3 regions of the Fictibacillus sp. 5RED26 genome follow, and region 1 is predicted to be linked to each of the others. Evidence: riboswitches for the same ligand, from Rfam matches in the RefSeq annotation. Region 1 holds a riboswitch; each other region holds the start of a gene.
What was found. Region 1 has a riboswitch for lysine ahead of IHV10_RS16810 (Na+/H+ antiporter NhaC family protein). Riboswitches for the same ligand answer to the same signal wherever they lie in the genome.
Positions count from the first base shown of each region.

Region 2: another riboswitch for lysine. It lies ahead of lysA (diaminopimelate decarboxylase); the one in region 1 lies ahead of IHV10_RS16810 (Na+/H+ antiporter NhaC family protein).
Region 3: another riboswitch for lysine. It lies ahead of IHV10_RS15405 (aspartate kinase); the one in region 1 lies ahead of IHV10_RS16810 (Na+/H+ antiporter NhaC family protein).

Region 1 covers NZ_JACZDU010000004.1:375,187-385,074, forward strand. The annotation lists gene IHV10_RS16760 (helix-turn-helix transcriptional regulator) at 1-548, opposite strand, end outside; gene IHV10_RS16765 (DUF86 domain-containing protein) at 631-1,071, opposite strand; gene IHV10_RS16770 (DUF3055 domain-containing protein) at 1,175-1,444, shown strand; gene IHV10_RS16775 (hypothetical protein) at 1,538-1,834, shown strand; gene IHV10_RS16780 (YutD family protein) at 1,915-2,190, opposite strand; gene IHV10_RS16785 (YhcN/YlaJ family sporulation lipoprotein) at 2,312-2,923, shown strand; gene lipA (lipoyl synthase) at 2,964-3,848, opposite strand; gene IHV10_RS16795 (M23 family metallopeptidase) at 4,054-5,055, shown strand; gene IHV10_RS16800 (methionine/alanine import family NSS transporter small subunit) at 5,197-5,301, opposite strand; gene IHV10_RS16805 (sodium-dependent transporter) at 5,303-6,805, opposite strand; gene IHV10_RS16810 (Na+/H+ antiporter NhaC family protein) at 6,996-8,585, opposite strand; lysine riboswitch at 8,728-8,910, opposite strand; gene yunB (sporulation protein YunB) at 9,015-9,854, opposite strand.
Region 2 covers NZ_JACZDU010000003.1:262,879-272,766, forward strand. The annotation lists gene IHV10_RS14115 (D-alanyl-D-alanine carboxypeptidase family protein) at 1-769, opposite strand, end outside; gene IHV10_RS14120 (isoprenylcysteine carboxyl methyltransferase family protein) at 849-1,403, opposite strand; gene IHV10_RS14125 (type III polyketide synthase) at 1,404-2,480, opposite strand; gene IHV10_RS14130 (hypothetical protein) at 2,734-3,105, opposite strand; gene scpB (SMC-Scp complex subunit ScpB) at 3,123-3,713, opposite strand; gene IHV10_RS14140 (segregation/condensation protein A) at 3,720-4,463, opposite strand; gene IHV10_RS14145 (DUF309 domain-containing protein) at 4,598-5,125, shown strand; gene IHV10_RS14150 (peptidylprolyl isomerase) at 5,167-5,601, opposite strand; gene lysA (diaminopimelate decarboxylase) at 5,671-6,993, opposite strand; lysine riboswitch at 7,088-7,264, opposite strand; gene IHV10_RS14160 (spore germination protein) at 7,324-8,799, opposite strand; gene IHV10_RS14165 (stage V sporulation protein AE) at 8,780-9,358, opposite strand; gene spoVAE (stage V sporulation protein AE) at 9,363-9,713, opposite strand; gene spoVAD (stage V sporulation protein AD) at 9,715-9,888, opposite strand, start outside.
Region 3 covers NZ_JACZDU010000004.1:104,756-114,643, reverse strand. The annotation lists gene IHV10_RS15445 (long-chain-fatty-acid--CoA ligase) at 1-1,530, shown strand, start outside; gene IHV10_RS15440 (TetR/AcrR family transcriptional regulator) at 1,735-2,337, shown strand; gene IHV10_RS15435 (enoyl-CoA hydratase) at 2,364-3,137, shown strand; gene IHV10_RS15430 (electron transfer flavoprotein subunit beta/FixA family protein) at 3,152-3,922, shown strand; gene IHV10_RS15425 (electron transfer flavoprotein subunit alpha/FixB family protein) at 3,935-4,906, shown strand; gene IHV10_RS15420 (histidine phosphatase family protein) at 4,975-5,571, shown strand; gene trxA (thioredoxin) at 5,686-5,997, shown strand; gene uvrC (excinuclease ABC subunit UvrC) at 6,212-7,963, shown strand; lysine riboswitch at 8,029-8,217, shown strand; gene IHV10_RS15405 (aspartate kinase) at 8,380-9,618, shown strand; gene IHV10_RS15400 (YslB family protein) at 9,660-9,888, opposite strand, start outside.

The DNA of each region.
Region 1 (9,888 bases):
AACAGCGAAAGTTCACAAGAGCAGGCTTGCTGATATTCATTCGCTACCTTAGCTATCGGGCAATTGTACTCTGTTAATACGTAGGTTCCTGGATCTTCGCCTCTTTCCCAGTCCACCATATAACCCGCTTCATTTTGTATGTTCGACAGTTCATTTACTTTTTGCTCAAACTCTGTGAGTGTGTTCATTCGTTCTTTGTATCTATCCTGAAGACGATTTTCACGACGCTTAAACAATTCATCAATTGTTTCTGTGCCACTCACTTCTTCTATATCTTTTAAAAAATCTACGGTAAGTCCTGAATAGTTACGTGGAAATTGTTCGTCACCGCTTGCTGTAAGATGATAAAAATGAATTGGTCTTCCCATAGCCTGTCGCACAAGAGTCGTTTCAATCACATGGTCGCGCTCTAATGTGTTGAGATGACGACGAACCGCCATTTCGGTTATTCCTAGGGATTTCGCCATTTCCGTAACTGTCATCCTCTTATTTCTTTTTAAAAGATAGATGATTTCATCACGGGTTGAGGTGTGATTCTTCATGGTCATCACCATCCTTTGTCACCATTTTATCGTAAATAAGGGTAAACGTACATTTTTAAATATAAATGTATAAAAACTCTACTTATCCTTATTCAGGTAAAAATGCAGAAACTGGCCCCAACTCTTCCTCTAAATACCGTCTTACATGTATTGGGAATGCTGAAAGTTCTTTCTCTTTTGAAGCGATTGTATCGTATATGATTTTACTATCAGCCGAAGTGTAATCTTGAACAAGTGATTTACGAAGGTTCACCACTTCCTTTAGAGATAGTGCTTCATCATTTGGGATTACCTTTTCATCAATCAGGATATCAAGGATATCTTCAAAGCTTCCTGGATCGCGCATGATAAATCCATCAATGATCATATTTCCAACGTCCATCATCGATTCGATCAACATATGTCCGATTCTTTCCACCACAAGTGTTTCAAGCTTATTTTCTGGGGCTGCTACTTCCTTGAACGTATGGATTAACTCATTCATATACACTAAATGTTCATTGATTTTCTTTCGATCAACAAAATACATAGTCATCACCTTTTGTAAGTTTCTCAAGTAAAGTGTAACATAAAGTAAGAGCAATCATATGGACTCAAAATTTAAATTTTGCTTAGTACGAAGGAGGAACAAAATGAACGAGGAAACATTTTTCTTATATGATGATAAAGAAACAACAGAAACGCGCTTTGTAAGCTTCATGGGACGAAATACTCGCTTTGATCTTGCCATCACCAAAACAACAAGACATTACGGTAAAGCTTTAGTTCTGAACATGTTAGGCAGTACGTATGCCATCATCGGTCAAGATGACCTAGAAGAAGAGGGCTATTTAGAACACGCGTTTAATCTAACTGAAGAAGACGCGATGGAGCTTCGTGAATTTTTAGCTGAAGTTGTTTAAGATGTAATCAAAATGTACCAAAAAAGAATCATGCTTTCTTGGAGACACTTTAGATAAGGATACTTTTCTTATCCTAAAATGACCGAAGAGAGGATGGTTTTTTTGTTCGAAAAAGAAAAAGAACAATATACCGATTTTTCGAATGTAGAGACTGGTCGTAATTACGTACTTCCTGAGGATTTACCTGAAGGTCCGTACGGCTCTCCAATCAAGAGAGCTTTAGGAAAATCGACTCCTTGGAGAGAAGAACAGCGTTATTATAGTGCCTTTAACTATGAAAACAAAACCCTTCATGAAGGTCTGGAAAGACAAGATCCTGGTGCTCATCCCACACACGATGATCCAGAATATCATACGGAAAAGCCTTATGAAGATTCTAGAGGCTCGTAAAGTAACCTTGGTGACTTTTTAATAGCCTTTACGTCAAATTTAAGATCATCGCTAAGACAAAGAAAAACCCCTGAATTTTCTCAGGGGTTTACTTTTTTGACTACAAAATACGGACAACCGAAATTACAATATTCGTAAATGTACTCCGGCAGTGTACTGATCTTCGTATCAAACGTAGCCTTTTCATGATTGTCTTCAAAGAATCCACGAAGTCGAAGCTGTTCGTAACCGAGATCACCAACAATATAATCGTATTTATGTAATATTTCACTATAGCGCGCTTTAAATTGTTCCTCGTTAAAGGCTTCTCGTACATCTTCAATCACTTCATAGGAATAATTACCAACTGTAATCAAAAATGCTTCACCTCGTTTCCTGATACTTATTTTACCATGCTTGTACTCGTTTCAGCCAACAATTTCTTCGTAAAGATCTTCCCATTTAAGGCACTCTATAGAATAAGGAGGTGAAACACCTGTGAAAAAATTAGGAATGTTCTTATTGATATGCTTGATGCTCGCTGGATGCGGCGGCGGTGATCAGAAAAAGATGGGACAAGAATATAAATTTTCTAAAACCAATGTAAAAGATGAGAATCGAATTGGCAACAACATGAACTATGGGGACTTTGGATATATGCGTCATATGTCGGGGGACAAAGTAAAAACAGGAAATGCGGTTCCATACTTAAATCGCCAAAAGCTTGCTGATATGATCTCTGATATGGTCCTTCAACTACCGGATATTAAAGATGTCGGTACATTAGTTACGGATGAAGAGGTACTGATCGGCTACAAAACAACAAACAAGGATCGAAACGCAGCTGCTGACCAAGTAAAGATGACTGGATTCTCTGTCGTTCCAAGATATTATCACGTCTACGTATCTGACGAAAAAGGAATGATTGATAAGATCGAACAATATCAATCACTAAATAATGATACGGAACAGATCGAAGGCATCATGGACACGTTAATCCAACAAATGAAAAAAGCGCCTCAAGGTAAGAAGTGGAACTATGGGGAAAATGAAAACGGTGAGATGAACGGCGAAACAAACAATATGCGTAGTGAAATGGAAGGCAAATAAAAAACCAGAAGCAGATCGTTGCTTCTGGTTCTCTTATTTTTTAGCTGTTTTGTGCAGCTGCGTTTACTTGCTCATCAGCATGGTAAGAAGAACGCACAAGCGGTCCAGACTCACAATGCTTGAATCCTTTAGAGAACGCGATATCACGCAGCTCTTTAAACTCATCTGGTGTATAGTATTTTTGTACTTTTAAATGTTTCTTAGTAGGTTGTAGATATTGACCGATCGTCATGATATCTACGTTATTTGCACGTAAGTCATCCATCGTTTCTACAATTTCATCCCACGTCTCACCTAACCCGATCATTAGACTGGACTTAGTTGGGATGTTAGCATTCATTTCTTTTGCACGACGCAAGAACTCCATTGTTCTGTCATACGTAGCACGTGCACGAACTCTCGGAGAAAGACGTCTCACCGTTTCAATATTGTGGTTCATAATATCTGGTTTTGCATCCATCAATGTTTTCAGTGCATCAAAATCACCTAACATGTCAGATGGAAGGACTTCGATGGAACAGAATGGATTACGAGCACGTACAGCACGAACGGTTTCGGCGAATACATGAGCACCGCCATCTTTAAGGTCATCACGCGCAACCGCTGTGATTACAACGTGTTTTAAACCCATTTGCTCAACAGATTCTGCAACGCGTTCTGGCTCTTGTAGATCAAGTTCTGTCGGTAATCCTGTTTTAACGGCACAAAAACGGCAAGCACGTGTACAGATATCTCCAAGAATCATGAAAGTAGCCGTTTTTCGAACAGCCCAACATTCATGGATATTTGGACATTTTGCTTCTTCACATACCGTATGTAGCTTTTTCTCACGCATCATTTTTTTAAGTTCTTTATAATTTTCATTCGTGTTTAGCTTTATTTTTAACCACTCGGGTTTACGTACATATTCTTCTTTCTTTGCCATCATCATCACCCCAAATTTTCTTGGTCTTTCGTATAATGAACGTTCGTATTTTAGTTTCTACTTAAACATTATTGTCCCCTCAATACTCTACCATACGACAGGGTAAAATTCCAAACATGAGTTTTTTCCAACATTTTTCCTTCATGTTTTTTCTTAACTTCAACAAACTATAGATAAATGATAAGAAAGGAGTGGATTGGGACGCATGAGGAAATTTTCAGTCCTGTTCCTCACTCTGACAGCCCTTCTAATAACCTTTCTTCCAGAAAGCAGGAGCACGGCCGCAGAGCGATATACGAAAGAAGATGTGGAAAGGCTTAGCCTCTATAAAAAAATGGAGTCCGTTACTCTCATTCCATGGCACTACTTTGCAGGCGTAGACCAATATGAAAGAAGCGTGAGAAAAGCGAGAAGAGATCTACCTGCCAGAAAAGGATTAGTCGGCATTTACTTTTCTCCTTTACAATGGTCTGGACCGATCAACCCTACTATGGACGATACGAACCCTGAACGTATTTCTATGTTTGGTGGCATCGGAAAAGACGGTAACAACGACGGAATTGCAGATCGAAACAACGATGAAGATATTTTATATACATTTAGTGAGATCATTCAAAAGCATGGGCATGATATAGAGAATTTCAGAATCGGCCTTTGGAGCTATTACCAGCGTGATAAAGCCGTGGATATTATTATGGAAAACGCGAAGATCTATGAGACCTATGGAACCGTTTCTCTAGACAAACACAGCTTTATCGTTCCATTAAGATCAAACTATAGTTACCGAAGCACTTGGGGAGACCGACGCGGCTTTGGTGGATTACGTATCCATGAAGGCACAGATATCTTTGCAGATTATGGAGTTCCGGTAAAAGCCGTTTCATACGGAATTGTTGAAATTAAAGGATGGAACCGTTTTGGCGGATGGAGAATCGGTGTCCGTGATATCAATAATGTGTATCATTATTACGCCCATTTAGGCAGCTTTAATAAAACAATTGAAAAAGGATCTATCGTCGAACCCGGAACTGTGCTTGGTTATGTGGGCAGCTCAGGCTACGGTCCTCCAGGAACATCAGGAAAATTCCCTCCTCATTTGCACTTTGGTATGTACCGTGACAACGGATATACGGAATGGGCATTCGATCCATACCCTTATTTAAAAGCATGGGAACGTCAGGAGCGCATTAGCAACAGGCGAAGATAAGATAAATGGTGGCAAAGTTGAAAAAGAAGCTTGAGGGCTTCTTTTTTATATGGCGCTCGTAAATCTCGAGCCTTGCTCTGGTTTACGAGCGCCATCATAAGAAAAAAGCTGATTCTTCAATTGAAGAACCAGCTTCACCCTTTATTTCTTTCTCGAAACGCGAACCACGTTTGCAATACTCGCTAGGAGGCCGCCCCATAGGATAACCATGCCAATCACCATCATTGTAATCGCACTGCCTGTCATATTAGCTGACCTCCTTTTTCTCTACTGCCACTTCAGATTTCCACTTCACTAGACCGAGTACGATGCCGAGTACGATTACGCCAACTGCCACGGCTACACCATACGTAAGGATCAGTTCTGTAGGATAACCTTCATAGTTTTCTGCAAGGTTTTGTTTAATGTTATCAAACATCATGTAACCAAGAAGGATTGGTGTGATCACACCTAGACAAACCTTCCACCATAAACCTGTTCGTAAGTCAGAGATGGCGTTCGCATGGTTTTGAAGTCCAGCCAATTGTCTGACGAACCAAGCAACAATGACTACTTCTACAAGACCTGCTAAAGTGATACCGAAGTTGTTGATGAAGTAATCCACGATATCAAGCATGTATAGTCCGCCTTTTGTAGCGAAAAGTAATGAGATAACAGATGCTACTCCTCCACCCATCAATACAGCTTTTGTTCTAGAAATGCCAAACTTATCTTGTAATGCAGACACATACGTTTCAACGATCGAGATCAACGATGTCATACCAGCGAATACAAGGGTTAAGAAGAAGATTGTTCCAAAGAAGGCATTTCCGCCTGGGAACTCATTAATAATTGCTGGGAATACTTCAAAGGCTAGTCCGATTCCGCCTTTTACAACTTCATCAACCGGCAGACCTTGTTGCATCGCCATGAATCCTAAAGCGGCAAATACACCAATACCTGCAAGTAGTTCGAATCCTGAGTTTGCGAAACCTGTAATAAATGCATTATTGTTAATATCTGATTTCTTAGGCAGATAGCTTGAGTACGTTACCATAATTGCAAATGCGATCGATAATGAGAAGAAAATCTGACCGTAAGCTGCTACCCACACCTTACCATTATTCATCATGCTCCAATCAGGTGTGAAGAATGTGTTCAAACCTTGAGCAGCTCCATCGAGCGTTACGGCACGAATAACAATTAACGTAAACATAATAACTAAAGCTGGAATAAAAATTTTGTTAAAACGCTCGATTCCTTTCGATACACCTTTATAAAGAACAAGAAGTGTAACGACCCACACGATTAGAAGTGCGATCAGAATACCTGGTACGATACCACCCAAGTCACCAGGCGTCTTGCTTAATTGAAGGACTTCACCGTAGAAGAAGTCAGAAGGCTTGTCTCCCCAAGTTAAATTTAATGAGTAAATAGAATACTTAATGGCCCAAGCGATGATAACCGCGTAATAAGTAGAAATAACAAACGCTACAAATACTTGCCACCATCCTAGCCACTCCGCTTTTTTGTGAAGTCGGAAATAAGAAAGTGGAGCAGATCCACGGTACTTATGACCTAGCGTAAATTCTAGGATTAGTAAGGGAATCCCTGCCGTTAAAAGTGCTATAAGATATGGGATGAAGAATGCTCCTCCACCGTTCTCATAAGCAACTGCTGGAAATCTCCAGATATTGCCTAGGCCGATTGCTGAGCCGACCGCTGCTAATATAAACCCATAGCGGCTTCCCCATTGCTGCCTATTTTCCATTGTTGTATCCCCCTTTTTATGAAGTCGAAAAGTTTACAATTGTTACTTTTTTCTGATAATTCTGTGTTCAGTATATTACAAAACATGAAAACCTGTCAAAATGTTTTTAGTTATTTTGTCGGAATAAGGGGGAAAAAGTCGTATAAATATAAGAAAAAGTGCCTGGTTAACTACCAGACACTTTCAAAAATTAAGCCTTTAAAGATTGATCACTAATGCTATTTTTACTAGATACTTTTTTAATTATGAAGAGCGCTAAGATAAATATTATAGCAGATGCGAAGAGGCCGACCCAAACACTTTCTGTGAACCCAAGGGCAAGATAACCAACGGCAGACACTCCAGCAGCCACTAGGCTATAAGGAAGCTGGGTCATGACGTGATCAATGTGATGACTTCCCGCTCCTGTTGAAGAAAGGATGGTAGTATCTGATATTGGGGAACAATGGTCACCAAAAACAGATCCCGCTAGTACTGCAGCAAGAACAGGAAGCATTAACTCAATATTTGTAGAAGCTGAAATTTCTGCTGCGATCGGCAGCATTACTCCAAATGTACCCCATGAAGTTCCTGTCGCAAAAGCCATTAGCCCTGACAGTACAAAAAGAACAAACGGCAGATAAGCTAAATTCATATGCTGATCAACTAACCCTGCTAGATACGTCCCTGTTCCTAAGCTATCGATGATAGAGATGATCGTCCATGCAAAAAGCAAGATCGTAACAGCACCGATCATAGACTGAATACCGCGTCCCAGTCCTTTTCCTAAGGATGCAGCACCCATCTTCTTTGGAAGGAAGAACAATATAGCAGAAGCTAAACCAAGCAGACCACCATATACTAATGATTTTGGTACATCGGTATTCTCAAAAATAGATAAAAGTGTGATGGCCGTTGGTTCTTCTAGCCCCTTCACATTTTGAATACCTGTATAGATCATGAATCCAACCGTAGAAATAATCAAGATTACGATTGGCCAAACAAGGTCTCCTACTTTTCCTTTGTCACTTTCTTCGAGCTTAATACCTTCTCCGATTGCAGCTTTTTTATCAGCTGCAATCACTTCTCCTGTAGCAAGAGCTGTTTCCTCATGTTTTTTCATCGGTCCAAAATCAAGTTGAAAATACGCTACAGCAAATACTAGGATTAACGCAAACACTGCATAAAAATTCATTGGAATCATTTGAATAAAAGCACTAAACGCAGACATATTTGTGATCTCATGTGTAGCAAAGATCGTTCCGATAATACCGATAATGTACGCGCCCCAACTTGAAACAGGTGAGATTACACACACTGGCGCTGCAGTTGAATCAAGGTAATATGCCAGTTTCGCACGCGAGATGCGATGTCGGTCAGTAATAGGTCTACTTACATTTCCGACAGCCAACGAATTAAAATAGTCATCAATAAAAATGACGAGTCCAAACACAACCGTTAAAAGCTGTGCACCTCTTCTCGTTTTCACTCTAGAAATGGCCCACTCTCCAAAAGCTCGGCTTCCACCTGCTAAAGAGATAATGCTCGTCATCATTCCTAAGATTAATAAGAACAGAAGAATATAAACATTCCACTCATTTAATGCACCGTCTGAAATAAAGTGCCCTTTCACAATCGTACCAATTTCTTTCAGTGTAGCCACAATACTAAAATCGTGAAGCAATAGGGCTCCCGCTAGGATCCCAGCTCCTAATGAGACTAACACTCTTCGTGTTAGAACAACCATCAAGATTGCCAATACGGGTGGTATTAACGAATAAATCGAATTCTCAAATTCCATGATGTTCCTCCTTCTTTTATTTAGCCATCGATATTGAGGAGTTCTTACAGGACGTTGAGGAAAAAAGGACAAAATAAAAAGCGATCAATAGACAAGGAAATAACCTGCTATCAATCACTTAAGTAATTTATGGTTTTCCTCATCGATCAGTAGTCCTCCACTGCTTTTAATTCCCAAGCAGTGACAGTTTTACACTTGTTTAGTGTAAACCCAGCAAAAGTGAACAGACGGTTTACTTTTGCTTCGGCGGAAGTTCCTTTCCTTTTTCTTCACAGACGTCACTCTCTGAAAAAGTACTTATAAAATCCGCTCCTCTACCCCATCGGTGATAGGCTTAAAGACATATAAAATTTTAAATTCAATTTCAATTATAACAAACTAGGACGAATGGTCAACCTAAACAGGATTTGTTAAATGAAGGAAATATATTTATTCTGCTGCTTCTTCCCCACTTGTGTCTTCTGATGGACTATCTTCAGAAGGCTCCAATTCATCATGAGATTCCTTTTCTTTTAAGTCTGGTGTAATCGGCACAGTCGGCTGAATAGGATCTCCAGATTGATTATAATAGACAGGGACTTCCCCTTTAATAAACTGTGCTGTTATCTTTATTGGTCTTTTTACAACTGTCGTTTCTGTCGCAAAAGGAATAACGATCCTCGTTTTCACTGTGACTACAATATCAATATTGATCCACGTATTGTTGATCCCTGAATTCTCTATTTTCTCTTCGATATCTGTGTTCGCTTCACCAATCAACATAAATTTTATAGGAATTTTCGGCCCTAAGTTAGCTAGGAGAGAGTTTCTTGTTGCTTGCCCAAGAGGTATTTCCATAATAACACCCGGTTCGTTCTTATAGGCTGTTATTCCTAACTCATCATTGGTTATTACTTCGTGTGCTTTTCCTTCTTCTATTTCCTTCAGGTATTTTTGAACGACTTTTTGTGACTGGTTGGCAACCTGGTTGACTACACTCTGATTGATTCCAGCAAAGACGACATTTCCTTCTGTATCGGTCTTATATTCGATGATGTCATTCATTTCCGAAGGCCCTAAAATTTCATTGTCGATCGCTTCACTTATTGCAAGTGCGGCGATTTCTTCCGTTTTCTTTTGAGCAATCAACATAAGTGTTGGTTCGATCCCTTTGTTTACAAGCCATAGCCCTTGAATCGTTATAAATGTAAACAGAATAAATGAGATCAATAGTACAAATCGGAATGGAAGTGGCCCTTTTCGAAGTTTCATTTTTCTACGCTTAAGCAAAAGGTAACCCCCCTTTATCTACATATACATATGT
Region 2 (9,888 bases), on a different contig from region 1:
CGTTAGGATCGTTTAGTGTAACAGCGATCAGTTCCATTCCGTCTTTTTCTGCAGTTGATACTAAGGTTCGTTTTGCACGTTTTGTATATCCGGTTTTGCCGCCAGTAGAATACTCATAAAGCTTTAACATCTTATTCTTATTCCGCCACACTCTATCCCATTTTTCACCGGTTTGTTCTGATCTGTAAACCTTCGTTGATGACACGTCTTTAAACGTATCATTGTTCATTGCATACTTCGTTAATATGGCCATATCATAAGCGGTGGAATAATGATCTTCATGTGTGTCGAGTCCATGTGGATTCCTAAAACGTGTATGTTTCATTCCGATCTCTTCTGCTTTTTGATTCATCAAATAGGAAAAGCCATCTAAACTTCCTCCTACATGCTCAGCGATTGCAACTGCAGAATCATTTCCAGACCGAAGCATCAATCCATAGACTAAATCTTTTAGTGGGATCTTCTCTCCTGGCTTCAAGTATAAAGATGATCCTTCTGTTCGCGATGCAGCTTCCGTAATGGTAACCGTATCATTCATCTTTCCTGATTCTATTGCAAGGATAGCGGTCATGATCTTCGTGATACTTGCTATTCTCATCGGCCGATGTTCATTACGACCATACAATACTCTTCCAGATGATTGCTCCATCAACACAGCAGCATTTGCTGACACACCGGGTTCAGCTTTTGCTTCTTGCGGGAATGCAGCAAGGATTAGCATACAGATCATAACGAGGAGCAGTGGTTTTCGTTTTAGTGTTCGTTTCATTCATAATCCCGCCCTTTACGTGTTTTGTAAAAGTTTATGCAAACAAGGACAGGTTATGAATGGGATTTACTTCCGCTAATTATTGGGAAGGAAAAAAACGCTGTTTTTGACCATGGCTTTTTTCGTAGTCTGTCAGTTCCATGAGAGCTTTTTCTTCAGCAGGTATCCGCACCCTTAACATGAAGATATTTAATATAGTGAAAAGGATAGCCGTAAAATAAGCACCAAAAATTAGTGGCATGACTAAGAGTTCCAAAGAGACAATCGTATAATTGGGATGTCTCATAAAACGATATGGACCTTTAGCTACTACATTCGCACCAGGTAATAGAATAATCTTCGTATTCCAAAACTCTCCTAAAGACGATATCGCCCATACACGAATCACTTGTGCCATTACAAACAGAAGAAATGGAACAATCCACCAGCTAGGCGGCTGTGCGTTAAACACGTATACTTCTAAAAAGAAAACAACAAAGAACGCAACGTGCATAGACACCATCCACTTATAGTGATCACTCCCTGCTTCTACTGCGCCTTTACTCAAAAGCTTCTTTTCGTTAGATTTAGCGATCCTTACTTCTGCTAATCTCTGTATGATAAGAAAACCCCAAAATAGAAGAAACCAGTTCATCTATTTCCTCCATTCCACTAAAAGAAGTTCAGAAGAAAAACCTGGCCCTAATGCGGCCATCACACCTAGATCTCCTTCTTCTTTTGCAGTTTGCATAAAATTTTTTAAGACATAGAAAACAGTGGCAGATGACATATTTCCATTTTCCCTCAATACATCTCTTGAGATATCTGTTTTCGATAACGGAATCCCGAGCGCATCCACATATGCTTGTAAGACTTTCTTTCCTCCAGGATGAGCGATGAAATGTTTAATCTGTTCTCCGACAAGCTGATTTCGGTTTAAGAACTCATCAACGTTCGGTTTGAGCCACGTTCGGATAACGTTTGGAATATCTCTTGAAAAGACAACATACAAACCTGTGTCCTTTACTTCCCACCCCATCACATCTTCAGAATGAGGCTTCAATGTGGACATCGTATCTTTTATGTAAGGTGATATTTCTGATATTTTGCCAGTATCGGACTCATCACCGCAGATTAGCGCACAAGCAACTCCATCGGCAAACAAGGATGTGCCTACTAAATTGCTCTTGGAAAGATCTTCGTGCTGAAATGTTAGTGAACAAAGTTCTACACTTAGAACGAGGACGTTTGATTTTGGATATGCTTTACAATAATCGTAAGCTCTAGAAAAACCTGATGCACCACCAGCACATCCTAATCCCCAGATGGGAATCCTCTTTGTATGTGATGAAAATGGGAGAATGTTCATGATTCTAGCTTCAATACTTGGAGTGGATAGCCCAGAACTCGAAATGTAGAAGATGGCATCAATATCTTCATAGGACACGTTGAGGCTTTGATCAGACAAGACCTTTTCGATACATTCTGCTCCTAAATTTGTTGCAAAGTCTATGTATAAATCATTTTTCTCTTGAAAACTTCTTTTTTCCTTAAACCAATCTATAGGCATCGCGAAATAGCGTGACTCGATCTCACCATTCTGAAATACTTTGAGCAAACGTTCGATATCTGAAAACGCGTCTTGAAATAGATTTCGTGCAAAATCCATTGTTTGATGTTGAGAAAGTTTATGAGGGGGATTTATTGTTTCCACTGCTGCTATTCTTGGCAATTGATCTCTCTCCTTCGGCTGCTTATCCTTTTTTAGTAATTTACCCTTAAATTGCCTTTTAAAACGGTAACTTAAAAAGATTACTCTGTTTTTTTAGTAAACTTTTCAGTTGTTGGAAGTAGTTAATATCTACTACAGGTTGCTTACTATCCATGCCACTTTGCGCCCCTCATATGGCAAGCATTAAGCTCACACTTGCATAGGAAGAAAAAAATAAAAACAAAAAAACAGCCTAGATTGAATTTTAGGCTGTTTACTTTGTTATTTGTTTTAAAGTATTGAGATGTGAACTTAGCAACTCTTCGTTTGGTTGGATGAAGAGTTTTTTAAATTCTTCATAGTTGTTGATATAGCTCCGTTTGCGCTTTTGGTATGCAGGGTCCTTAAGCAATGCGGTGAGTGCTGCAATCTCTGTTATCTTATAGAAGCTCAAGTAATCTTTCCAAAAGTCATGATGTGTCAATTCCTCAAGAAGTTTCTCTTCAAAATATCGTACATAAAGAAGATGAAAAGTTTGCATTTTTCCGTTACATTCATAGGTCACTTCTGAACGGTTAAAAAAATCCTCAGATGTATTCGGCTTTTCTTTTTCTAACTCCATACCATCAATATGCTGAATCAACAATGCATGACTCCCCCTTGTTATTCGTCAGTAGATAGTGATTCCTGAAATTTTGAAAAGAACAGGTCTGCTTCTTGTTCTACATTCTCTTCCTGAATGTTCTCAGGAAGAGGAGGCAGCTCTTTTACACTTTGCAAACCAAAATGTTCTAGGAATGCTTTTGTTGTACCATACAATATAGCCCGTCCCGTTCCTTCTGCTCTTCCAACTTCTTTCACTAATCCTTTAGCAGATAGTGTCTGTAACGGTTTTTCCGTTTTTACACCTCTTACTTCTTCGATCTCTGACCTAGTAATTGGCTGTTTATAGGCAATGATCGCTAGTGTTTCAAGAGCAGCTTGAGAGAGTGTCGCATGACCAGGCGTTTCAACAAGACGCTCATAAAAGGCAGCATGTTCCGGTTTTGTTACAAATTGAAGGGATCCCGCATATTCAACAATAGACATCCCTCTTTCTGATGAAGAATAACTTTGTTTCAACTCTTCGATGATGGGATCAAGTTCTTTGCTGTCGATCTCCAACACTTGAGCGATTTGTTTTCTGTCGATTCCTTCATCACCACTGACAAAAAGCAAACCCTCTACAATCGCTTTATATTCATTTCGTTCCAAATCGTATTACTCCTCTAACATCGTTATATAAATTTCACTAAAATGATCTTGTTGTTCGCAATTTATTGATTTAACTTTCATAAGTTCTAATATTGCAAGAAATGTTACAACAACATGTTCCCTAGTACTCTTATCAAAAAGGTCTGTGAACTTTTTTCGTCCGCCTACAGAAAGAAGCGAGGATTTTATTTGTTCCATTCTTTTTTCGATTGGAATCTCTTGCCGTTCGATGGTCGTTTGTCTCGGTGCTCGCGTTACCTTTTCTTGAAAGACTTTTTGCATCGCCTGCAACATATCATACAGCGTTACGTTGGTCACCTGTTTTGCCGATTCTTCTTTCTCAAACTGTGAGAGGTCGGCAGGCTGCCGTGTGTATATTAAGCTTCTTGCTGATTCTCTTTCTTTAAGTTCATCAGCAGCATGCTTGTACTTTCTATATTCAACGAGTCTTCTTACTAATTCATCTCTTGGGTCTTCTTCCATCTCGAGTTCCATCTGATTCTCAAAAAGCTCTTCTTCATGCTTTGGTAGCAGCATCTTGCTTTTAATGGCAAGAAGAGTAGCTGCCATAACTAAAAATTCACTTGCTACGTCCAGTTTTAGTTCTTTCATCGTATGTATATATTGAAGGTATTGCTCAGTTATGATGGCTACCGGGATATCATAAATATCCACTTCGTAGGTTTGTATCAAATGAAGCAGTAAGTCGAGCGGACCTTCAAATCCATCAAGCTTCACACTATATTGCATAACATTTCCCCAGTTTTTCAGCGATTTTGTATTATAAAATTATATCATATTTTGTGTGGTACGCGGCTTGTTTTTATTCATGCTATGCATATGGTAAACTTAGAGTCGAGCTTATTAAGGGGCGTGAACGACTAGTGACTTATCCAAAACCATGGATTGAATACTTGGTGCATTTTCATAGAGATCAAGATTACTTTGAGTGTCACGAAGTGCTTGAGGAGCATTGGAAGGACGAGGGCATGAAAGGAGATCTGTGGCCGGGACTGATCCAGCTTGCAGTGGCTCTTTATCACCATCGGCGTGGCAACAATAACGGAGCTAAACGAATGATCTTGAGTTGTAGAGTGAAGCTGCAAAAAGAAGAAGCAGCACTGAAAGAACTCGGAATAGAAGTTGAACCTTTTTTTGAACTACTCGATAAAAGTATACAAAAAATCGAGCAACAGCAACCTTTTGAGTCGATAGCTCTTCCACTGTCAACTGATCTATTGAACGTATGTTTATTAAAAGCTAGTGTGACTGAAGAAGAGTGGTCTTTAACAACTGGAGTGGATGAAAACATCGTTCATAAGCACTCTTTAAGAGACCGATCTACGGTTATTGATGAACGAAATAGACAAAAACTCATGAAAAACAGAAATGTAAAATTGCCAAAAATATAAAAAAAGCTTCGGAGTAATCCGGAGCTTTTCTTATTTGGAACTTATTCTTCCCAAACTTTAACTTCTTTCATTACATCGCCTTGTTTAATACGAAGTACTGTTTCCAAACCTTCTGTAACTTGTCCAAAAACAGTATGAACACCGTTCAAGTGCGGCTGTGGCTCGTGTACGAGAAAGAATTGGCTTCCGCCTGTATCGCGGCCAGCATGCGCCATTGAAAGAGACCCCGCTACGTGCTTATGTGGGTTCCCTGCTGTTTCACAAGGAATAGAATAACCAGGGCCGCCAGCTCCAGTTCCTGTTGGATCTCCACCTTGAGCTACAAATCCAGGGATAACACGGTGGAACGTTACACCGTTGTAAAAGCCTTCGTTTGCAAGTTTTTCAAAGTTTTCTACTGTTCCAGGTGCTTCTTCTTGGTACAGATCAAATACAATTTTTTCGCCGTTTTCAAATTCAATTGAACCTTTTTTCATAAAAAACAGGCCTCCTTCTACTTCATTCAACTACCATTGTACGGTTAAATGTCTGCTCCGTAAACTAATTTACACAAAAACATTCGTTTTTAATGGAACATCATTCTTGATGAGGTCTTCATAAGTTTCCCGCTTCACTACAAGCTGTTCTTCACCGTTCTCTACAAACACAACTGCTGGCCGCTGAATGCGATTATAATTGCTCGCCATACTATAACCGTAAGCTCCCGTACATGAAACGGCTAATAAGTCGTTATCACAAACTTCAGGAAGTTCAATATCCCAGATTAACATGTCGCCACTCTCACAGCATTTTCCTGCGATCGAAACGGTTTGTGTTGGTTCTTCGTTCATCTTATTCGCTACGAATGCTTCATATTTAGCTTGATAGAGTGCAGGACGAATGTTATCTGTCATCCCACCATCAATGGACACATAATGCCTAACTCCTTCGATCTCTTTTTGAGAGCCGATCGAATAGATCGTTGTACCCGCATCACCTACGAGTGAACGTCCTGGTTCAATCCAAAGTTCAGGCAGATCTTTCCCTTCAAAGTGAATCATCTGTTTCTTCACTTCTTCAATCATGGCCGTAACGTATTGTTCAGGAGAAAGCGGTGTATCCTCTGACGTATATTGAATACCAAATCCGCCTCCAAGATTTACGACACTTGGAAAATAGTTAAAGTTTTCTTCCCACTTTTTAAAATGGCCGAACAACTTTTCAATCGCCAGAGTGAATCCTTCTGTTTCAAAGATTTGAGATCCAATATGACAATGAATCCCTAAAACGCGAAAGCCTTCAAATGCAAGTACTTCTTGAAGTGCTCTGTTTCCTTGACCATTCCCTAAATCAAATCCAAACTTAGAGTCTTCCTGACCTGTAATGATGTAATCATGGGTATGGGCTTCAATTCCTGGAGTTAAACGCAGTAAGATGTCTACTTTTTTGCTAAGCTTGCTGCTCAGCATTTTTAATAAGGAGATCTCATGAAAGTTATCTACTACAATACAACCGACTCCAGCGGTAAGTGCAAATTCTAATTCTGCTAAGCTCTTGTTGTTTCCATGAAAATGAATTCTTTCAGGTGGAAATTCAGCTTGAAGTGCCGTATAAAGTTCTCCACCTGAAACTACATCCAGACTTAATCCTTCCTGTTCGATAAGCTGAAACATGGCGATGGAAGAAAAGGCTTTTGAGGCATATGCTACTTGATATCCTACCCCATTTCCCTCGAATGCTTTTTTAAAGCCTCTTGCTCTATTTTTAATCAAGGACAAATCATACAAATATAGCGGTGTTCCGTATTTTTTCGCTAGATCTACCGTATCTAAACCACCGATCCATAGATGTTGATTATCTCCAATTTTTGATGTTCCGTGTAAATTCACAAGTAATCCCCTCTCGTTGTTGATAGAGAATTCAATCCCGACAAATACAAAAGACAGCCGCAACTAAGGCAGGCTGTCAAAAACCGTACCCTCATGTCGGAATAGCTCTCCACTACAGTTGTAGTGACAGTCCGTTGCTTGTTCAGCAACGGCCCAGCATAAAAAGAGATGGAACTCTTTTTACACTTCGGCAAATTGACCTTTCAACATATTTCATCGTCATCCATGAACTCCATATGCTACTCATTCGTTTTGCGCCTCTACCTCATATGAGGCATATTTAATTAGTTATGAATTTAACACAATTTTCAACAATCAGCAAGGGACAGATTAATTAGTTGGCTGTTTTTTGGTGTTCTGCGGATGTACAATGCTAGGTCGAACTTTTGATAGCGGAACAGCTATTCGAACGACAATCTGTAGAAACGCTTTTGGATTAAACGGTAAGAGCGGCCACAAGTAAGGTGTGTTCAAATTTTTGATCGTTGCCATATAGAGAACCAACAATGTGAATCCGATAATAAATCCTGGCACTTTAAACAACATAACCATCGCAATCAAGAAAAGCCGCAGGACTTTGTTTGCGATACTCAGCTCATAACTTGGTGTGGAGAAGGATCCGATCGCCGCTATCGCAACATATAGAATAACTTCAGGTACGAATAATCCTACATCTATTGCGATCTGCCCGATCAATACGGCTGCGATCAGACCCATGGCGGTCGATAGTGCACTCGGTGTATGGATGGCCGCGAGCCTTAAGATATCAATCCCGATCTCCGCAAAGATTATCTGAAGAAACAGTGGGATGTTCGTGTGTTTATTCGGACCGATAAAATCAATGAAAGGCGGTAATAATTGCTCTTCCATCGAAAACAAAAGCCACATCGGTACTAAGAATACTGAAGCCATCATACCTGTAAAGCGGGTCCATCTTAAAAAAGCACCTATAAATGGAGTCTGCCTAAACTCTTCTGCATGCTGTACGTGATGAAAGAGTGTAGTAGGTGTGATGATAACACTTGGCGATGTATCTGTGATGATTAATACATGACCTTCCATCAAGTGCTGTGCAGCAACATCTGGTCTTTCTGTATACCGGACTAAGGGAAACGGGTTCCAACCTTGTTTTACAATAAACTCTTCGATCGTCTTATCTGCCATTGGAATCCCGTCGATCTCAATAGAGTTAAGCTCTTTTCTAATAAGGTCAACGAGGCCGGGATCTGCCACATCTTGAATATAAGCGAGACATACATCCGTTTTAGAGCGTTCACCCACTTGAAGAATTTCGTGTCGTAATCGTTCATCTCGTATACGTCTTCTTGTAAGAGCAGTATTGATGATAATATTTTCCGTGTATCCATCACGGGCTCCCCTTACCACTTTCTCAATGTCCGGCTCTTCTGGTGATCTTCCTGGATAACTTCTTACATCCACAACAAATGCTTCTTCTTCTCCGTCAATGAATATAACGATCAGACCTGAAAGCATGCGGTCTACAGCTTCATCTAACGATTTCGTAATCTCTACTTGCTGATGTGCGAGATGATTATGTACAAGATCTTTTACTTTACTCGGTGCGCGATGACCATGATCCATATCCATTAGTTCGCGGTAGATCATGATGATGAACTCACTGTCGCAAAGTCCCGTACAATAATACAGCTGAAGTTCCTTTTTTAAGACAAAGATCTTTCTAACACCAACATCAAAACTCACACCAATACCCAAACGCTCTTTTAAAAACCTTTCCGTATCTTCAATGTTCTTACTAATCGGTGTTTTATTTTTTTCGGTTGCCAATTGATTCGCTCCTTTCTAAAATAAGTTGAATCGCTTTTACTGTAATTGGAGCTCCCTTTTCAACAGAATCAAAACCAGCCATTTTTCCGATATCCCCGACACCTACTATGAAAGGAAGGTTTAATTCATCGAGGATATAGACGGTGTCACCGTTAATCCTGCCTGTTTCAAGATCTGGAATTCCACTCTTATCAATACCGAACTCTGTTAGTTCTCCATATCGATCCATAGAACAGTGAACTTTTGTCCATTCTGTAAAATGCGTTTTGGAAGCTACGGCCACAGCACCAATCACATCAATATCTTTCTGCTGATGAATATATCTCATCGCTTGTTCTCCTGGACCTTCTCCTTTAAAACCACAGTCATCAAACATTACAAGTACAGGGTCATGTGGTGTTTTTCGGATCATCTCTACAAGCTCTATACCGCTTTTTCGTGTTGGATTTCCCCATGATTGTGATATACAGCGTCCTCCAACTTGTTTAGCCGCATGCTCTACGACTCGTAGTGCATACAGATCTCCATCCGTTATGAAAATGACCCGTTTTTTCACCATATGATCACCCCTTAGGTTCAAAGATGACTGCTACTAAAAATCCAAACAAAACAGCAGATGAGATTCCTGCAGATGTTAACTCAAAGATTCCCATGGCGATTCCGATAAAGCCATGTTCCTCTGCTGATGCCATCGCTCCGTGCAAAAGGGAGTGACCAAAACTGGTAATGGGAACAGTAGCTCCAGCTCCTGCAAATTTGATCAAGTTATCATAGATACCGAAAGCATCAAGAAGTGCCCCAATTACTACGAAGGAAGTCGTTACATGAGCCGGTGTCAGCTTCATTACATCCATCATCAGCTGGCCGACAACACAAATTGCTCCACCTACTAAAAACGCCCAAAAAAACTCCATCTTATTGTCCTCCTTCCGCTCGCTCTAAAACCACGCCGTGAGCAACCGTTGGAATACTTTCTTTTTGCTGAACCATTACCGGGTTTAATAATGCACCCGTTGCGACCATCAAGACTTTCTTTAGATTGCCTTTTCGAATCTCGTCTAAGATATATCCGTACGTAACGACTGCAGA
Region 3 (9,888 bases), 270 kb from region 1:
CTTCATGAATGCAGTTTACGCTTTGCGCATGCTCTAACAACGCTTGGTGTAAAAAAAGGTGATCGTGTTGCCATCATGCTGCCTAACTGCCCGCAGGCAGTCATCGCCTATTATGGCACCCTTTTTATAGGGGGAATTGTTGTGCAGACGAATCCTCTTTACACAGAGAGGGAGCTACGCCATCAATTATCGGACAGCGGGGCAAAAGTCATTGTAGGATTAGATCTTTTGTTTGGCAGGATTTCAGCCGTTCGTGGGGATACGAACATTGAACACATTATCATGACATCTGTGAAGGATTATCTGCCTTTCCCTAAAAATTTGATCTATCCATTTATTCAAAAGAGGCAGAATCCAACAGTAGTCGTTGATATTACGTACAATCATGAAGTTCATTCGTTTCGAGATCTGCAGAAACGCTCTCAACCAGTAAAGCCACAAGTAGAGGTTGATCCTGATGAGGATCTCGCACTGCTGCAATATACTGGAGGTACTACAGGGCCAGCAAAAGGTGTGATGCTGACTCACAAAAATCTAGTCACGAATGCGTTGCAGTGCAATACATGGATGTATAAAAATAGGGAAGGTAAAGAAAAGATACTCGGCGCTCTGCCTTTCTTCCATGTTTACGGGATGACCTGTGTTATGAATCTTGGCATCATCACGAGAGCAGAGATGATCATTCTGCCGAGGTTTGATCCAGTGCAAGTTTTGAAGACGATTCATAAGGAACGACCAACACTATTTCCTGGCGCTCCGACTATGTACATCGCACTTCTGAACCATCCAGATCTGAAGAAATACGATCTTTCCTCCATACAAGCATGTATAAGCGGATCGGCTGCTCTTCCGCTTGAAGTGCAACAAAAATTCCAGGAAGTCATCTCAGGTTCATTAGTTGAAGGGTATGGACTTACGGAGGCTTCACCCGTTACACATGCGAACCTCATTTATGGCGATCAGGTAAGAGGGAGTATAGGATTGCCTTGGCCGAACACAGAAGCAGCAATCATCTCAGCTGAAACAGGCGAATGGGCGGAGCCGGGTGAGATTGGAGAGTTAGCTGTAAGAGGACCTCAAGTAATGAAAGGGTACTGGAACCAACCTGAAGAAACCGCATCTGTATTCAGAGAAGATTGGTTGATTACGGGAGATATGGGTTATATGGATGAAAAAGGTTACTTTTATATCGTGGATCGGAAAAAAGACTTGATCATCGCAGGAGGATTTAATATTTATCCTCGTGAAGTAGAAGAAGTTTTATATGAACACGAAAAAGTAAAAGAAGCTGTAGTAGTCGGTGTGCCTGATGCATACAGAGGAGAAACAGTTAAAGCTTTTGTTGTGTTAAAGGAAGGAGCAGAATGTACGGAAGAAGAGTTAAATAAATTCTGCCGAGAACATCTTGCATCCTTTAAAGTGCCTAGGCTCTATGAGTTTAGACAAGAGCTGCCAAAGACGATGGTTGGTAAGATCTTAAGAAGAGTTCTTTTGGAAGAAGAACGTGAAAAAGCAAAGCAAAGTTCGTGAAAGCTGCCATCTGGCGGCTTTTTCTATGCAAAAGTGTCACCAAACAAGGAATGAAATACGTAAGATTTAAGTTAGACTTGTAAAATGTATATAAAAAATGACATAATGAAATTGACAGAAAAGAAAGATTTGTTTTACAATTATGAATGAACAATCATTCATTTTTGAAAAGATGATTGTGTAATACAAAAAGAGGCGATAGAAATGAAGCGTAAAGGTCCAAAATACGAAAAAATCATTGATGCAGCTGTAAATGTGATCGCAGAACACGGCTATCATCAATCCCAAGTTTCAAAGATAGCGAAAGAAGCAGGTGTCGCTGACGGCACCATCTATCTATATTTTAAAAATAAAGAAGATCTGCTTGTTTCTGTTTTTAATGAGAAGATGGGGACCTTTATCGAAAAAACAGAAAACGAGCTGAAAAGTAATGATTCAGCGATTGAGAAGCTTAGAATTCTTGTTGAGATGCATTTTAAGCAATTGACTGCTGATTTTGAACTATCAATCGTAACACAGCTAGAACTAAGGCAGACAAACAGGCAGCTTCGTGCGAAGATCGGAGAAGTATTAAAGAGGTACTTAGATTTAATCGACTCGATCTTGAAGGATGGTATGCAGGAAGGCGTTTTTGTTAAAAACATGGATTACAGATTGGCTCGTCAGATGATCTTCGGAACAATTGACGAAACAGCAACAAACTGGGTAATGAACGATCATCGATATGATCTTCCTGCTCTTGCTGGCCCGGTTCATCAGATGCTTGTAAACGGTCTTTCCGTTCGCTCTGTACATCCAGATGATTGATATTCAAAAAAGGAGGGAATGCAAAGTTGGAATTCTTACAAATTGAAAAACAAAATAAAGTGGCAACGATCAAACTTAATCGTGCGCCAGCTAATGCTTTATCAACAGGAGTTATTGAAGAAATCGATAAAGCTTTAGATCAGATCGAAAATGATAACTCTGTTAAAGCAGTTGTTATTTTAGGAGAAGGACGCTTCTTTTCCGCTGGAGCAGACATCAAAGAGTTTACAGAAGTTCCTGATGAAAAAGGTTTTGCGGAGCTTGGGAAAAAAGGACAAGATGTTTTTAGCCGAATCGAACAATTTTCAAAACCAGTAATTGCAGCGATTCATGGAGCTGCGCTTGGTGGTGGACTAGAACTTGCGATGAGCTGCCACGTAAGGCTTGTGGCTGAAGATGCGAAACTTGGTCTTCCTGAGCTAACACTAGGGCTAGTTCCGGGATTTGCTGGAACTCAAAGACTGCCACAGCTTGTAGGTGTACCTAAAGCTTGCGAGATGCTTCTTTCAAGTAAGCCGATCTCCGGAGTAGATGCTGTCACATTTGGTTTAGCAAACAGTTCTTATCCTACAGAAGAGCTTTTTGAAAAGGCTTACAAAATGGCTGAAGAATTTTCTATGAAGAGTGCTGTTTCTATTAAGTACACTTTAGAGTTGTTGCATTATGCGAGACATGGACTCTATGAAAAAGGTGCAGAGAAAGAAAGAGAACTGTTTGGGAAAGCTTTTAAAAGCTTTGACGGACAAGAAGGAATCTCGGCATTTATTGAAAAAAGAAAGCCTGAATTTCAGGACCGATAACTAGGAGGGTAACCATGAACATTTATGTAATTTTAAAACGTACTTTTGATACAGAGGAAAAAATTTCTGTTTCAAACAACAAGATTTCTGAAGACAGTGCAGAATTCATTATTAATCCATATGACGAATATGCGATTGAAGAAGCGATTACATTAAAAGATGCTCACGGCGGTACGGTTACGGTTGTAACGGTTGGAGACGAAGATTCTGAAAAAGAGCTTCGTACTGCACTAGCTATGGGAGCAGATCAAGCGGTTCTTATTTCGAACGAAGACTTGGACAGCCAAGATCAATTCACGACTTCGTCGGTTTTGGCAGCTTACTTTAAAGATAAAGAATACGACATTATTCTAGGCGGAAACGTTGCGATTGATAACGGGACTGGTCAAGTTGGACCGCGTCTTGCAGAATTATTAGATATTCCACACGTAACAACCATCACAAAGATTGAAGTGAACGGTTCGACTGTAAACATCGAACGCGATGTTGAAGGAGATCTTGAGAAGATTGAGACATCTCTTCCATTATTGGTGACTGCACAACAAGGATTGAATGAGCCACGATATCCTTCGTTACCAGGGATCATGAAAGCAAAGAAGAAGCCTCTTGAAACGTTGGAGTTAGATGATCTTGATATTGATGAAGACGACGTAGAAGCGAAAACAAAAACGGTAGAAGTATATCTTCCACCAAAAAAGGAAGCTGGAAAAATCCTATCAGGTGAAACTCCAGACCAAGTAAAAGAACTTGTATCTCTGTTAAGAAATGAAGCGAAGGTAATATAAGGAGGAGTCATCATGGCAAAAAAAGTATTAGTACTTGCAGAATCCCGTGACGGTGCGTTACGTAATGTTTCATTTGAAGCAATTGCAGCAGCAAAAGAAATTTCTGGCGGCGGAGAAGTGTTCGCAGTATTATGTGGTGACTCTGTTCAGTCGTTAGCAGCAGAATTAATTCACTATGGAGCTGATCGTGTACTCACAGCGGAACATGAGAAGCTAGCGAACTATACTCCAGATGGTTATTTCCAAACGTTAAAGCAGATTATCGATGATGAAAGCCCTGAAGCAATCGTGTTCGGACACACATCGTTAGGAAAAGACCTTTCTCCGAGACTTGCAGCTCGTCTCGAATCTGGAGTGATTTCAGATGTTACAGGACTTGAACAAGCTGGTGAGAACACGGTGTTTACTCGCCCTGTATATTCAGGAAAAGCCTTTGAAAAGAAATTAATCTCAGATGGTCTAGTATTCGTTACGATTCGTCCGAATAACATCGCACCATTAGAGAAAGATGAATCTCGCTCTGGTGATGTAACATCTGTATCTGTTGACATCAAAGACTTAAGAACGATTGTTAAAGAAGTAGTTCGTAAAGCATCTACAGGCGTAGATCTAGCAGAAGCAAAGATCATCGTTGCCGGCGGTCGCGGTGTGAAATCTGAAGATGGCTTCAAACCTCTTCAAGAACTTGCAGATGTACTTGGAGCAGCTGTAGGAGCCTCTCGTGGTGCGTGTGATGCTGATTATTGTGATTATTCATTACAGATCGGTCAAACCGGTAAAGTTGTAACGCCTGATCTGTATATCGCTTGTGGAATTTCGGGAGCTATTCAGCATCTAGCTGGGATGTCCAACTCTAAAGTAATCGTTGCGATCAACAAAGATCCCGAAGCTAGCATCTTCTCGGTAGCAGACTATGGAATCGTTGGTGACCTGTTTGAAGTCGTTCCTTTATTAACGGAAGAGTTTAAAAAAGTGTTAGTATAATAGAATGTAAATGAATGAAAACGTCCGTTTTTCTGGACGTTTTTTCAATTTGAGAACGGGGAAGGTGTATGATGACTACGATTGCATTCATTCGTCACGGTGAAACGGATTGGAACATTGAAAGAAGAGCTCAAGGCTGTAAGGATATCCCGCTTAATGACAACGGGAAGTATCAAGCTGAACGTTTAGCGGAACGGTTTGTGGATGAAAAATGGGATGCTATATATGCCAGTCCATTACTCAGAGCATATAAAACTGCTGAGGCTATCAGCGGAATAACCGGTCTAAACGTGTTGGCTGATGATAGACTTCGCGAGATCTCATTCGGTGAGACAGAAGGAACCACTGAGAGCGAACGAGTCGAACGCTGGGGAGAAAATTGGATGGAACTTGATCTAGGTAGAGAATCAAATGAAGATGCCGATACTAGATGGAAAGCAGCCCTAAGCGATATTGTTCAAAAGCATAAGGGCGAGAAAGTTCTGGTCATAACTCATGGAGCATTACTTGTAAGGATCTTCAAAGAGCTTCTGCAAGACGATACTGATCGCTGGTACGGACTTAACAATACGTCTTTTTCTATTTTTAACCTAAAAGCAGAAAACGCTTGGACTTGTGAATTATTCAACTGTCAGAGACATCTAGAAAAGAGTGCTACAATCTAACGTTTGTCGAATAAAAAACTTGGGTACCATAAAGTTGAGCAAACTATTAGCAACTGTTACATTTGTGGGATATACTTTGTTTACACTTTGTTATTTAAAAGGAGGGCCAAATAAATGGCTATTGTTAATGCATCAGATCAAACATTTAATACAGAAACGAACGAAGGTTTAGTACTTGCTGACTTTTGGGCACCATGGTGCGGACCTTGTAAAATGATCGCTCCTGTTCTTGAAGAAGTAGATCAAGAAATGGAAGAAGTAAAAGTAGTTAAGCTTGATGTTGATGAAAACCAAGAAACAGCTGGAAAATTCGGTGTTATGAGTATTCCAACCCTACTTGTATTCAAAGACGGTCAAGTGGTAGATCAAGTTGTCGGTTTCCAACCGAAAGAAGCATTAGTTGAACTATTGAACAAACATAAATAAGGTTTATCCAAAAAAGCCCGTTGCTCGGGCTTTTTTTTGTGCATTTTACAAACTGTTCAATATTTTCTAGGAAATATTGTCGATAAATGAAAATATGTGGTATTGAAATCACGATAGTATTATGAACACGATGATACATGATATGATAATAGAAAAGACTGCTATGAGTGAAGGGGGGAAGAAATTGACCTCTATTTCTGTAAAACAAAAATTAATGTTGCTACCAGATCAACCTGGCTGCTATCTTATGAAGAATGAGTTTGGGAAAGTTATTTATGTTGGTAAGGCGAAAGTGTTGAAGAATCGTGTGAAATCTTATTTCTCGGGGACACATGATGGTAAAACGCAAAGACTTGTTAGTGAGATCAGAGATTTTGAATACATTGTGACTTCTACTGAGATGGAAGCATTAGTTCTAGAGATGAATTTAATTAAAAAGCATGACCCTCGTTATAACGTTATGCTAAAAGATGATAAGAGCTATCCATACTTAAAAATCACTGCTGAAAAACAACCAAGACTTCTATATATACGGAAGATAAAAAAAGATGGCGGAAAATATTTTGGTCCGTTTGTGAATGCTTATGCTGCCCAAGAAACGAAAAAGCTTTTAGACCGTATTTTTCCACTTCGTAAATGTGATACGATGCCTAAAAGAGTGTGTTTGTATTATCATATCGGTCAATGTCTAGGTCCTTGCGTATATGATGTTACAGAACAAGAAAATAAACAGATGGTAGATGGCATCGTGAAATTTCTTAATGGCGGCTATCAGGATGTTAAAAATGAGTTGTCAGAAAAGATGCTCGAAGCCTCTGAAGCATTAAACTTTGAACGCGCAAAAGAGCTTCGAGACCAGATACAGCACATTGAAGCTGTTATGGAGAAGCAAAAGATGATGACAGCAGATTTAGTCGATCGAGACGTTTTTGGTTATCATTTCGATAAAGGATGGATGTGTGTACAAGTCTTTTTCATTAGACAAGGAAAAGTGATTGCTAGAGATATTTCGGTCTTCCCTTTTTATGGAGAAGCGAATGAAGACTTGCTAACCTTTATCGGTCAGTTCTATCTGCAAAAAAATCACCTTCTGCCTAAAGAGATTCTCCTTCCACAAGAAGTGGATGCAGATCTTGTATCGGAACTTCTTCAAGTGAAAGTGTTGCAACCAAAAAAAGGACAAAAGAAAGAGCTTGTGGAGTTAGCTACTAAAAACGCGTCTTTAGCTCTTCACGAGAAATTTGCCCTGATCGAGCAAGATGAGGCGAGAACGATTAAAGCCGTTGAGAACCTTGGTGAGAGAATTGGGATTGCTGCACCTTATCGTATTGAAGCGTTCGATAACTCGAATATTCATGGAACAGACCCTGTTTCTGCCATGGTTGTTTTTGTTGACGGAAAACCGTACAAAAAGGATTATCGAAAATATAAGATCAAATCTGTGGAAGGTCCAGATGATTATGCTTCCATGAAGGAAGTTGTTCGCAGAAGATATACAAGACTATTGAGAGAAGAAGGAGAGCTTCCTAGTCTTATTCTGATCGATGGCGGAAAAGGGCAAATATCTGCGGCTCAAGATGTATTAGAGAACGAGCTTAACTTATTTATTCCAGTAGCAGGTCTATCAAAAGATGAAAAGCATAGAACCTCACAGCTTTGGATTGGGGATCCTCCTGAAATGATACACTTGCCTAGAAACAGTCAGGAATTCTATCTTCTGCAACGAATTCAAGATGAAGTTCACAGGTTCGCGATCTCCTTCCATCGAAAAGTTCGCTCTAAAAGCATGTTCGAATCAACATTAGACAGCATCGCTGGAATCGGTGACAAACGCAAAAAGATGCTGCTTCGCCACTTTGGATCGTTAAAAAAGTTAAAAGAAGCTTCTGTTGATGAGATTCAAGCAGCAGGTGTGCCTAAACCAGTAGCCGAGCTTATTGAAAAAGCATTTTTATCAAATGAGTAGTTGCAGCTATTGAGTAACTTTGTTAAAATAAATCCAACTTTATAAATATGCCATGCTTCGTATGAAGTGATGGTAGAGGAGCAGGAACCAATAGTAACCCATCTGAAGAGAAGAAGCTCTAGTGATGATGGTGGAAAGGGGATTCTTGCCGAAGTGTAAAAGGACTTCTAGCCTTTTATGCTGGACCTGTATTGAAGAAATACAGAGCTGTCACACAAGTCCCCCCAGGGTTTGTGTGGAGGACTATCTCACGAGGGGGAACAAACTTGGCTTGCTACGGATTATAGCAACAATAGGGTTTTTCCTTATTGTTGCTTTTTTGTATTTACTTTCAAAAAAAGAAGGTATACGTGCACCGTCAACAAAGTCTTCTAATAATAGAGATAGAATCTTACAACAAGAAGGGATTGGAGTATATGGGGAGAATCGTTCAAAAATTTGGTGGAACTAGTGTAGGCTCAGTTGAGCGAATACAAAATGTTGCAAAACGAATCATCCATGAAGTAGATGCAGGAAATGAAGTCGTGGTTGTGGTTTCAGCGATGGGCAAAACAACGGATGAACTCGTAAAGCTTGCTACAGATATCAGTCAGAACCCTTCTAAACGGGAAATGGATATGCTACTTACGACGGGTGAACAGATTACGATCGCCCTATTGACGATGGCTCTGCATCAAGAAGGATATAAAGCTCAATCATTAACAGGATGGCAAGCGGGTATTCAAACCGAAGATGCCTTTTCAAATGCAAGAATACTAGACATCGATTCAGAGCGCGTGTCTTCTCTATTAAAAGATGGCCATATCGTGGTTGTCGCAGGTTTTCAAGGGCTGATTCCTGAAACAAAGGATATTGCAACGCTTGGCAGAGGTGGATCTGATACAACAGCCGTTGCGCTAGCGGCAGCTTTAAAAGCCGATCGATGTGACATCTATACCGATGTGACGGGTGTATATACGACGGATCCGCGTGTAGTGGATTCAGCTAGAAAACTACCTTCGATCTCTTATGATGAGATGTTAGAGATGGCGAACCTTGGTGCTGGCGTTTTACATCCGAGAGCGGTTGAGTTTGCTAAAAACTATAGTATTACATTAGAAGTAAGATCTAGCATGAGTGAAGAACGTGGAACATTAGTTGAGGAGGAAGTGTCTATGGAACAAAATTTAATGGTTAGAGGTCTTGCGTTTGAAGGAAACATAACAAAAATTACGGTCTCTTCAGTTCCCAATGAAATACACGCGTTAGCGGAACTGTTTACTATTTTGGCATCGAACGGCATCAATGTAGACATCATCATTCAGAATGTCCTAAATGAAGAAAAAACGAATATTTCGTTCTCGATTGAATCAAACTCATTATCTGCTACACAAGAAGTACTTGCTGCGCATCAAGGGAAATTAGGATTCGAATCGATCAGTTATGAACAAGGTCTTGCAAAAGTGTCAATCGTTGGCTCAGGCATGATCTCAAATCCTGGCGTTGCCGCTAAAATGTTTAAAGCTCTCTCAGACGAAGATATTATGATAAAAATGGTAAGCACTTCTGAGATTAAAGTATCAACCGTCGTGAAACAAGAAGATATGATTAAGTCGATAGAAACGCTGCATGATGTGTTTGAGCTAGATGCTCGTGTTCCCGTTCAGAACACATAAGACCAAACATTGAAAAAAAGCCGGCAATACGCCGGCTTTTGTTATTCAATCATATCTTTTTTGTCCCATTGAACAGTAATAAAAACTTTGTTTCGTTTTGTAGATTCTAAAGCTTCTGTTGTGCATTTTTTTTGCAGCTGAACTTGTTCAGCGAGGAAGCCTGCTTCTAGGCTGAACGTTTGATGATTGAAGTTTTCCATTCGCTGCAAGATCAGTTGAGAGTTTAAAGAGAAATTCATCTCAGTTTTCGAAGCTTCGATCATTTCAAGA